DNA from 2 places in the Halomonas sp. TP35 genome. Region 1 is predicted to be linked to the other one. Evidence: predicted binding sites of a transcription regulator. Region 1 holds the regulator's gene; the other holds the start of a gene.

Region 1 (5,058 bases):
TACCACGGCGGTAGTGATTTATAGAAAGCACCCGGCGCCTTTGCTGCGGGCAAACCCGTCATAAACGCTGGGCTTTTCTGACCCAACCTTGATGTGCTGACATGACACCCTATTCAACAGCCTTGGCAAGCGCCACCCTTCTACTTATTGCACCGTTAACACAGGCGGCGAACTTTAATATGGAGGACATACAGTCGCACGGCCAGTGGCAATCAATGACATTAACGCTGGGTAACGAGCACCACTTTCGCGCCGTTGAAACCCATAGCTATTCCGACGCGACACTCAGCCTGAATGCCACCCAAAACGTGTGTGATTTACCGTGGCTTGAAGTGCGTGTCACGCTGGAGGAGCAGCAAGGCGAAAGTAAAACCGTCAATCTGGTGCCGACCCGACTGCGTATCGATGAGCAGCCCGCGGTAGATACCATGGCAGAGTTCATCACCGAGCGAGGCGATAACGGCTTTTACGTACACTTTTATCTTGCTGATATGCAGACGCTAATGCGCCAGATGGAGCAAGGTGAGCAACTTTTCCTGGGGTTTGATCGAGGCGAACAGCCCCCCTGGTACATGACGTTTCAGCTTGAAGGCGCCCATCAAGCGATTGAGCGCATGCAAACGCTATGTGAAACCGCGTCGCCCTGAAAGCCGCTGGATTAAACGCTTCCCCAGCAGTTGGGTAAGCGTTACCGATTGGCGTGAGAGTCCCATCAGCGCGGCCAGGTTTAGACACAAACCCAGCCTTTAGTAATCCATTCACTCTTCTGGCTGTTGTCGTAACAACAGTTCAACGCGCCGGTTAGCAGCTCGCCCTTCAGGCGTTGCGTTGCTTTCCATAGGCTGAGTATCCGCATAACCAACGGCCCGCATGCGAGAAATAGCGATGCCCTGACCTTCCAGATGGCGCATAACGGCAATCGCACGTCCGGCGGAAAGCTCCCAGTTGGAAGGAAACCGAGTAGTCGCAATAGGAAGATTGTCAGTGTGTCCTTCAACGGAAACCTGACCATCAAAGGCCGCTAACACATTAATAAGGCTTTCTATCACATCCTGGCCTAGAGAGGTGAGCACTGCCTCACCACTGGGAAATAAAAGGCTATCATCAATGCGTAGCGTTACGCCCTCCTGGCCCTGCGATACGCTGACGCCAGGAATATCCAATGCCGCCATTTGGGGCTGTAACCCGCTATGACGTGGGTGAATGCCGGTGGCAAGCGTTGCCAAGGGCAGTGAGCTAATCACGCTGGCCATGGACGCCTTCTCGCCCTTAAGTGCTTCATTACCACCGGGGGGAGCCAAGGCTAGCAACAAGACAAACAGCGTAATCAGTAGGGTGAGCACGTCCAGGTAACTGGTCAGCCAGCTCTCATCGCTTTCACCCTGCCCGGCGGGAAGCTCCAGCGCATGGCGCGTATTGCTATCCAGCATCGTCTTAGCCCTTTGCAGTCGCGCTTGGTGTATCAGGCCGGGGCTTTATAGTGGCATCGCGAATCTCATCGTTATAGTTGGCGATAAATGAATTGAGCGTTTCCTCAATAAAAGAGGGCAGGCGGCGCTTGGTGATCAATGAAATACCTTCCAGCACCATGTTCATGGTAATCAGGCGCTCTTCAGTACGTCGTTCTAGCTTAACCGCGATGGGTTTAAACACCAGGTTCGCCAGCAAGATACCGTAGAAGGTGGTGAGCAGCGCCACCGCCATACGGGGGCCAATGACATCCAGGTCACCAGCATCCATGACTTCCAGCATATTAACCAATCCCACCAGCGTGCCAATCATGCCAAACGCTGGCGCGTAGGTCGCCATGGTGCGAAAAATCTGGGCTTCTGCGTGCTCGCGAGCCTTGAGCCGGGCAATCCGCCAACGCAGCATGTCGAAGATCTCATCTTCTTTGGTATTGGCAATGACTAACTGAATACCGGTACGTAAAAACGGATTGCGCGTATGCTCCAACTCGTTTTCGACTGCACGCACATCGCCTTTAAACCATAGCCGGGACATGGCGACCAGCTCGTTGATATCGTCGCGTATATAGGTGTTTTCACGCCGAAAGACAAGCCCTACCAGGCGTACAACGCGTAACACCTCTTTTAGCGGATAGCTTATAAAAGTAGCGGCCAGGGTACCGGTTATAACAATCGCCAGGCCCGGCAGATTGATAAAACTTTCGGGGGACTCCGCAGTAAAGAACAGCACGCTTACTAGCAGCAGCATACTGGCGAATATACCTATCAACGTGGACGGATTCATCAACGGCTCCTCGCCGGTTATTGTGAGTTAACGTATCGGTTGTTTAGGCTGAATCATGCAACCGGGCACGCAGACGGCTAATGGCTTGGCTATGCAGCTGAGACACGCGCGACTCCGTCACGCCCAGCACGGCGCCCACTTCTTTTAAATTCAGCTCTTCCTGGTAATAAAGTGCCATGAGCAGTTTCTCCCGCTCTGGCAACGCCTCAATGGCAGCAATCAATGTTTGTCGCTGCTGCTCATCCAGCAGCTTTTCAAACGGCAAGTTGCTCACATCAAAACTTACCGGCTCACCACCATCGGCAACCAACTCTTCAAACGGCAATAGCTGGCCACTATTGGTGTCGTTAAGCAGCTGTTGGTAATCACCCAGCGGCATCTCAAGCGCCAAGGCAATTTCACTCTCTTCCGGTGAGCGTCCGAGCTGCTGCTCTAGCCGCCGGACCGCGTCGTCCACAGCGCGCGCAGCGCGGCGCACGCTGCGTGGCAACCAATCCCGCGTACGCAGTTCATCGACCATCGCCCCACGGATACGCTGGCTGGCAAACGTCGCAAAGCTGGCACCATGAGCGGCATCAAAACGGCCCAGTGCTTCTAAAAGCCCTACCGTGCCCGCCTGAATAAGATCATCAAGTTCAATGCTTGCAGGCAACCTGACCTGCAGTGTTAAGGCGTGACGTCTTACCAGTGGCATGTATTGTGTGAATAGCTCGCCTTGCTTGATTCTGCCTTGTGCTGTGTACATCTTTTTGCCTCGCGGCTATACAACTTTTACTGATAGTTCACAATGACTTGCAGACCCTGAACGCGAACTGGCCGCTGTCCAGGCAGTAACTTAAAACGAAACTGCAAAGGAGCACTTACCTGCCTTCCCGCCAGCTCGGTGACCGTTCCGCGCCCTCCCGAGAGAGCCACACACTGCTCCGGGTGGCATAGCCATGCGTTGATAGCGCTGCCCGGCGGCGTCTCAAGCTGCCAGTGTATCCGATCAATCACCCGATTGTGCACCTGTACAGAATCGGGTGGCGTCATTGACTGGCTACGGGTTTCTCGATCACTCATGGCCACCATCACACCAGGCACCGAGGTACTCCAGCTGCCCGCCGCCTGAGCGCTACTGATGAGCCCTATCAACCCGCAAACACCCATCATCTTGAATAGCTTGCTTAACATGTCGAATATTTCCTTATCAGCGCGCCAACACCAGAAGATCGGTGGCCAAATAGTGGCTAGCGGCTTCACGCAGGTTTTCCAACAAGCCTTGGCGCGACAAAGAGGGCTCGTGCAGTGCCAGCAATCGGCGAGGCCCGCCATTGTCACGCGCCTGGCGAAGTAGCCGGTACATCTCAGCAAATGCGTCAGCATCGCTGTTAATCCAGAGCGCCCAACGCGCATGCTTTGTGCTTAGCTGAGCAAGGTCAGGCGCATTAACGCTAACAGCCTGTATATCCCAATCGTCAGGTGATCCTGCCCAGTGACGGCCCAGCGCAGACCATTGAGCCAGCCGGTGTTGAACCTGTTTGACAGACTGCGCGCCCTGCCCGGGCAAACCAATAATATACAAGGGCTTTTTAGGTAGCGAAGGGGCTTTCGCGACCGGCTGCTCGTCAATCGTAGTGATGGGCGAAACAGCACTTGGCGCGGGCGCAGGTGTTTCGCTCACCACCTCAGTATCACTTGCCAACGGCGCATCAAGCTGGCTGGGTGCCTGCTTCTGACGCTGACTGTCGGCCCATTGGCGCAAGCCCGCCGCCTGATCCTGGCTCATACACTCACCTCTCGGCTAACGCTGCCCAATTGGCGAATGGCGTCGCGCGCCATAAAGGCGTACATCAACGCATCCAGCATGGCCGTATCGCGGCGTTTTCGGCGCGCGCCCAATAGGCTGAGTAGATCGCTGCGCAGACTGGACGCTTCATCATCACCCGCGTTATCCAAATGCCCTACCACTGACGCGACGCCGCTGGCTAACAGTAGACGTACTTCTGGATCCGCCCCGCTATCGGCATCTTTAAACTGCTGCAACGCGCGTTTGGTGAGCGCTGCCAGACCCTCACTTTGCAGTTGAATGACCAGCTGGAAAAGTACATCGGCGCCTAAATGAGCCGGCGTCAACCAGTAGCGCCGGGCAACGACCTTGGCACTTTCGGGGTCACGAACCTCCCCATACCACGCAAGCAGTACACTGCCCGCCTCATTTTGCACTTCGGCATAGGCGGTCCATAACTGCATGGACTGGCCACGAAACCGCACACTGACATGATGGCTGAGCGTGCTTTCTTCAAATAGTCCACGTAGCGCATAACGCTCGCCATGAAAGTATACGCGCTGTGCGGATGTCACAAGGCTGACCCAAGTCAGCTGTTGCTCATTCAGCCACTGCACGGTTTCTGCCGGAGGCAACACGGGCAATAGATGCGCCGTGGCGCCCGCCGTTTCCGTTCGTGTCTCAAGCCTGGCCTGCCAACCCGCAGGTTGGCGATGTTGAAGCATGGGAACAGCATGCCAAGCGCCCCATTCGTCCATGCTGATATCCGGCATCGACCAATCACAGCCACGCTCGTTACGGCGTGCCGCCCACACCACACCGGGGGCGGGTAACGCGTGCGGCAACAGACGAGTAAGCTGCGCGCTCTGTAGCTCGCTCGGCAAAGCGCCAACATCCCACATGGCTTCCAGCGTGGTGAAGCCTGCCAATCGCTGGCGCAGCCGCGTCAGTAGTAGGGACAGCCTCCGCCCTTGACCAAGCACATCTCGCGACCAGCGAGGCATGCTAACCGGTGCCGTGAAGCCAGGCTGCGGCGC
Region 2 (5,058 bases), on a different contig from region 1:
GGTGAGCAGGACCTTCTTGAGCTAACCACGGTGATTCTAGCCATTAATAGTTGGAACCGGGTGGCGGTAAGCATGCAGTTTGCGCCTGACATCTCGCTATAAACCGAAAAAGACATCGCAAGCCTGTGCGACGGCCTGCGATGTCTTGATCAAAATTCTCTTCCGCACGGCTGGCTTCTAAAAGCCACTCCACTCGTTTACTATGCGCCACCCTCACTCCCAAGCTACCCAGGCCGCCATGTCCTTTAACGCACTCTATACCGACCTTTCTGGCTATTACGATGTGATGTGCGAAGACATCGACTACCGGGCACAAAGCAACGCCGTGCAGAGGCTTCACCAAATTTTTGGTAACGGTGGCAACCTTCACCTCGATGTAGCGTGTGGTACCGGGCCTCATGTTCGCCATTTTATTGATAATGGCTACGTGAGCAGCGGTTTGGACATTAACCAGCCCATGCTGGATATTGCCGCCACACGTTGTCCTGAGGCTCAGTTTACGTGTCAGGACATGGGCAACTTCCAGGTAAGCGACCCGCAGGATTTAATTACCTGTTTTTTATATTCGATTCACTACAGCGACGGAATTGAAAAGCTCAAAGCGTGTATTGAAAGTGCGCACAGCGCCTTAATGAGTGGCGGGGTTTTCTGCTTCAACGCAGTCGATAAAGATAAAATCGATAACAATCTGTTTGTGAGCCACACCGTTAAAAAAGCCGACAATGCCTTCACGTTTCGTTCCGGGTGGCATTACAGCGGTTGCGGTGAAAAACAGGCCCTCAAACTTAGTATTGCAAAAACCAACGCGTGCGATACCCAAGTATGGAACGACGAGCACCCCATGGTCGCGGTTAGTTTTGCCGAGCTAATTACGCTGCTTGAGCCCTGCTTTGAAGTGCATGTATTCGAGCACAACTTTGAAGCTATCACGCCGTGGAACACCACTTCGGGGAACGCCATTTTTGCCTGCGTGAAGATTCAACCCCCCACGGTTGTAGCAACGGGCCAATCCACTTGTTGCTGATCAGTTCACATAGTACCCACTTACTTTCCAAACGCCGTCTTCAAAGTGCGGCGTAATGGTTTCGGTAATATCAGACTTGTTGGAAAAACGCGTTTGATAGATGAACTTTTTGTAATCATTTTTGGGAGCGCCGGGCATAGAGGTTTGCGTGATGACGCGTGTACGGCGTCTTGCCTCCACCGACCCGAAGTCACGGCGCGCTGCGCTAATGATCCGCTCCAGCATACTGGGCGAAAGCGGACTCTTAAGAAGCGGTGATGACTCCTCCCAAGCCAGCTCATACTCACCACTGTCAATTGCATCAAGCCATGCCAGCGCCGCGGCCTCAGCCGCATCGGTATTCGCTTGAGCATAAGGTGCCAGCAGTAGCAGGGCTGTAATGAAACAGATCACGATTTTTGGCATGGATAACTCTGGGCAGCGATCAGTAAATAGGTGTGCTTAATTTAATATCGGTACCAGCCGCCATTACTTTAGTATTAATCACAACAATCGAACAAGCTAACCGCAGTTTTGTCTATCTCTTGGCTTTATTAAGTAAGAGAAAGCCCCCTGCGCCAACCGCGACACAGGGGGCTATTTCATGCGCTAACTAGCAAAAAACTGCCCTTAACGCACCTTACAGACCAGCAAATTCAAAGGGCTCGGCGTCCTCAAACGCGTTGACCGTATTGCCTGCATAAACACTGTTATTCTTGAGGCTCAGTTTGCGAACAGGCGCGCCCTCAGTAAAGTCGGCATCCTTCATATCCACCCAAAACGTGTTAGGCGTAAGTGCCGTCTCGAAATAATAAACAAGGTGCTTCTGATCAGATACCGCTCTCCACCTAGTGGAAGAAATATTCGGCTCCTCTTCTGATGAGATGCCGAAAGGAACAGACGCATTGCGAATCACGCTAAATGCACTGCCAACAGCGACTCTTGTATCGCTCGTTTTAGGGATGGCATCCATGTAGAACGACGCTCTGACAAATCGATCTGCGGCACGGTTTGTGCCAGGCAGCATGACCAAACCACCGATCTGTCTCCAGTAGTCATCCAGCGTCAGTTGCTGCTCGAAGGTGGGCGAGTTTGTCACCACATTGTATGACGTATCGTGATGAATAGTGAGTTTACCGCCGATATACTCAAATATTGCGCTATCACCCTTGGCATCTGAAATTGACAAGTGAAGCGTAGCAAATCGAGTGGTGCCCGGTATTTCAGCAGAGACGACCACAAAAGGCTCATCGCGCAGCGCCTCCACCGCCTCATCAACGGTCGCAAAATTATCCAAAACATACTGGACCCAGGCAGCCACGGAAAGACCCTCGTCATCCGGCCCAAATTCAGGATACTCTGCCTCAGCAAGCCATAGCAGGTTAGCCACCAAGCCTTTTTCGTTCATGCCATCAGTGCTTGAGATATCAAACGCGCTGGTAACGACACTTCCATACTGGGATGTCCAAGTAACGGAGTTGGGTCCAGCCGCACCATCGCGTTCCATTCCCTTTGGAAACAGCCATAGGTTCGGATGTATTTCGTCCCTCCAATCCATGGAGCGCGCCGTGATAATCATGTCATCAGGGCCCTGATATACCGCGCGCGTGCATGCATCCGCTGTGATGGCCACGAACAAAGCACACATGCTTGCCGCTAACGTTAATTTTTTTTTGATTCCCATGGTGGTTTCCTTTTATTTACAAACGTTATAGAGCCTGCCAGAGATAATTGGCGGCTAACAAGAAAAGCGCCAACCCCTTTTTTATAAAAAGAATAGCGGCATGGAATCCCCAGCCCATGCCCATATTTAAATTATCAAACCTACTTCACCTTAGGCATAAATTTAGCTTTGGTCACGCACCTTATTGCACAAAATCCGAACTAGTATTTAAACTCAGATGATTGTTCTATTTTTCATCATGTTTTGTCACTACTCACAATCAGGAGTCAGTAATGTTCCGATGTGTAAGGTTATGGACAGGCAGTAACCATCAATCGTGTTTTGAAGAAGGGTGGATTGATCTTCCCAAAGGTGAGCGCCATGACTTGCTCAGTGATGTCATCGAAACGACCAGCATCTCCTTTCGGGAAACAAGCGAAGGCGGCAGCTTTAGCTGGCATGACGCTCCCAACCGTCAATTCGTCTTAACGCTTAGCGGCACACTCACTTTCGAGACGCGCACGGGCGACTCATTCACGCTGTACCCCGGCGACATTTTATTGGCGGAAGACACCACAGGCGGCGGCCACCGCTGGCATCTAATCGATAACCAGCCTTGGCGACGCGTGTATGCCATAGTGCCTCAGGATATTGACCTTCCCTTTATCAGCGCATCAAGCAAGTGTTGAGTTCCTAAGCGGAGAACGTTCATGCCTACATCAACACAGATTCCCGAGCGGGCAGATATTGTAATGGTCGGCGCTGGCATCATGAGCGCCACGCTCGCAACCCTTCTCAAAGAGCTAGAGCCTTCACTCAAGATTGTGGTACTGGAAACGCTGAAAGATTGCGCCCAGGAAAGCTCCAATGGTTGGAATAACGCAGGCACCGGACATGCCGCCAACTGCGAAATGAACTACACCCCTGCTCGCTCAGACGGCACGGTTGATATTAGCAAGGCGCTGGAGGTCAACACAGAGTTCGATATTTCACGCCAACTCTGGGCCTACCTGGTCAAGAAAGGGGCCATTCCCAACCCGCAGGCGTTTATCAACCCCTGCCCGCACATGAGCTTTGTTTGGGGCGAGGATAACGTCAACTATCTACGCCAGCGCTTTAAACAGATGTCATCGCACCACTGCTATCACGGCATGGAATATAGCGAAGACCCCGCGCAGATTGAGCAGTGGACTCCGCTCATCATGGAAGGACGCAGCGATGGCGAGCCCGTCGCGGCGACGCGTATCGTATCAGGGTCTGATGTCGACTATGGCGCGCTTACCCACCTGCTGTTCGACCATTTGTCGCAGCAATCCGGGTTTGAAATTCACTACTTAAAGCACGTACAGGATATTACTCGGCAAAACGACAACCGCTGGTGCGTGGAAATGCACGATACGCACAGCAAGCACCACGAAAGCATTCAGGCTGGGTTTGTTTTCATCGGCGCGGGTGGCGGCGCTATCGAACTACTGCAAAAGTCTGGTATCCCTGAAGGGCACGGCTACGGCGGCTTCCCCGTCAGCGGTATTTGGTTACGCTGCGATATAGACAGCATTAGTGAACGCCATCACGCCAAGGTGTACGGCAAGGCAGCCCATGGCTCGCCCCCCATGTCAGTCCCCCACCTGGACACACGCCTTATTGGTGATAAAAAATCGCTGCTCTTCGGCCCTTACGCCGGTTTTTCATCTCGCTTTCTCAAGCAAGGCTCTCTTACGGATATGTTCCGTTCGGTACGGCCCGATAATGTGCTTCCCATGCTTGATGTTGCAAAGGATAACTGGCAACTAACGGAGTATCTGGTCTCCCAGGTACTGCAGAGCAAGAGCCACCAATTTGAGATGCTGCGCCAATACTACCCAATGGCACGCCATCACGATTGGACCCACGCCGTAGCGGGTCAGCGCGTGCAAATCATTAAACCCAGCCATGAAAAAGCCGGTGTTTTGGAGTTTGGCACCGAGCTAATCGCCTCATCCAATCACTCCCTCGCCGCGTTACTAGGCGCTTCGCCTGGCGCATCAACGGCGGCCTTTATCGCGCTAGAGGTATTAGAGAAATGCTTTGCCGACAAGCTAACTGATGATGGCTGGCTCCCCCAGCTCAAGACAATCATTCCCACCTACGGCATCGACCTTAAAACGGATAAAGAGGCCTGCTACGACACGCGCAAGCAAACAGCCGCAACGTTAAACCTGGACTTTGTTTGAGGTCTCTCATGTCTATCAAAAACGTATCTGATTTAGTGATCGAAACGCTGGTGGAAAGTGGTGTTGAGCGGATCTACGGCGTTGTTGGCGACAGCCTGAATGGCCTAACCGAGGCCATACGGGAGCGGCCCGGCATCGAATGGGTGGGCCTACGCCATGAGGAAGTTGCAGCATTCGCC

What was found. The regulator FliA, encoded in region 1, starts transcription of late flagellar genes. The targets are predictions, from matches to a motif close to CTAAAGTTNNNNNNNNNNCNGCCGATA.
Region 2: a site for FliA is predicted at 1,475-1,501, ahead of ACT3RU_RS08230 (DUF4019 domain-containing protein). Genes of this name have one in related genera too.

Annotation. Positions count from the first base shown of each region.
Region 1 covers NZ_JBQSUZ010000006.1:47,072-52,129, reverse strand. The annotation lists gene ACT3RU_RS09190 (hypothetical protein) at 102-647, shown strand; gene ACT3RU_RS09185 (OmpA/MotB family protein) at 759-1,430, opposite strand; gene ACT3RU_RS09180 (motility protein A) at 1,435-2,253, opposite strand; gene ACT3RU_RS09175 (RNA polymerase sigma factor FliA) at 2,297-2,998, opposite strand; gene ACT3RU_RS09170 (flagellar protein FlhE) at 3,025-3,426, opposite strand; gene ACT3RU_RS09165 (hypothetical protein) at 3,443-4,021, opposite strand; gene flhF (flagellar biosynthesis GTPase FlhF) at 4,018-5,058, opposite strand, start outside.
Region 2 covers NZ_JBQSUZ010000005.1:84,011-89,068, forward strand. The annotation lists gene ACT3RU_RS08220 (carboxymuconolactone decarboxylase family protein) at 1-102, shown strand, start outside; gene ACT3RU_RS08225 (class I SAM-dependent DNA methyltransferase) at 239-1,024, shown strand; gene ACT3RU_RS08230 (DUF4019 domain-containing protein) at 1,025-1,429, opposite strand; gene ACT3RU_RS08235 (linear amide C-N hydrolase) at 1,644-2,687, opposite strand; gene ACT3RU_RS08240 (cupin domain-containing protein) at 2,960-3,355, shown strand; gene mqo (malate dehydrogenase (quinone)) at 3,377-4,879, shown strand; gene poxB (ubiquinone-dependent pyruvate dehydrogenase) at 4,888-5,058, shown strand, end outside.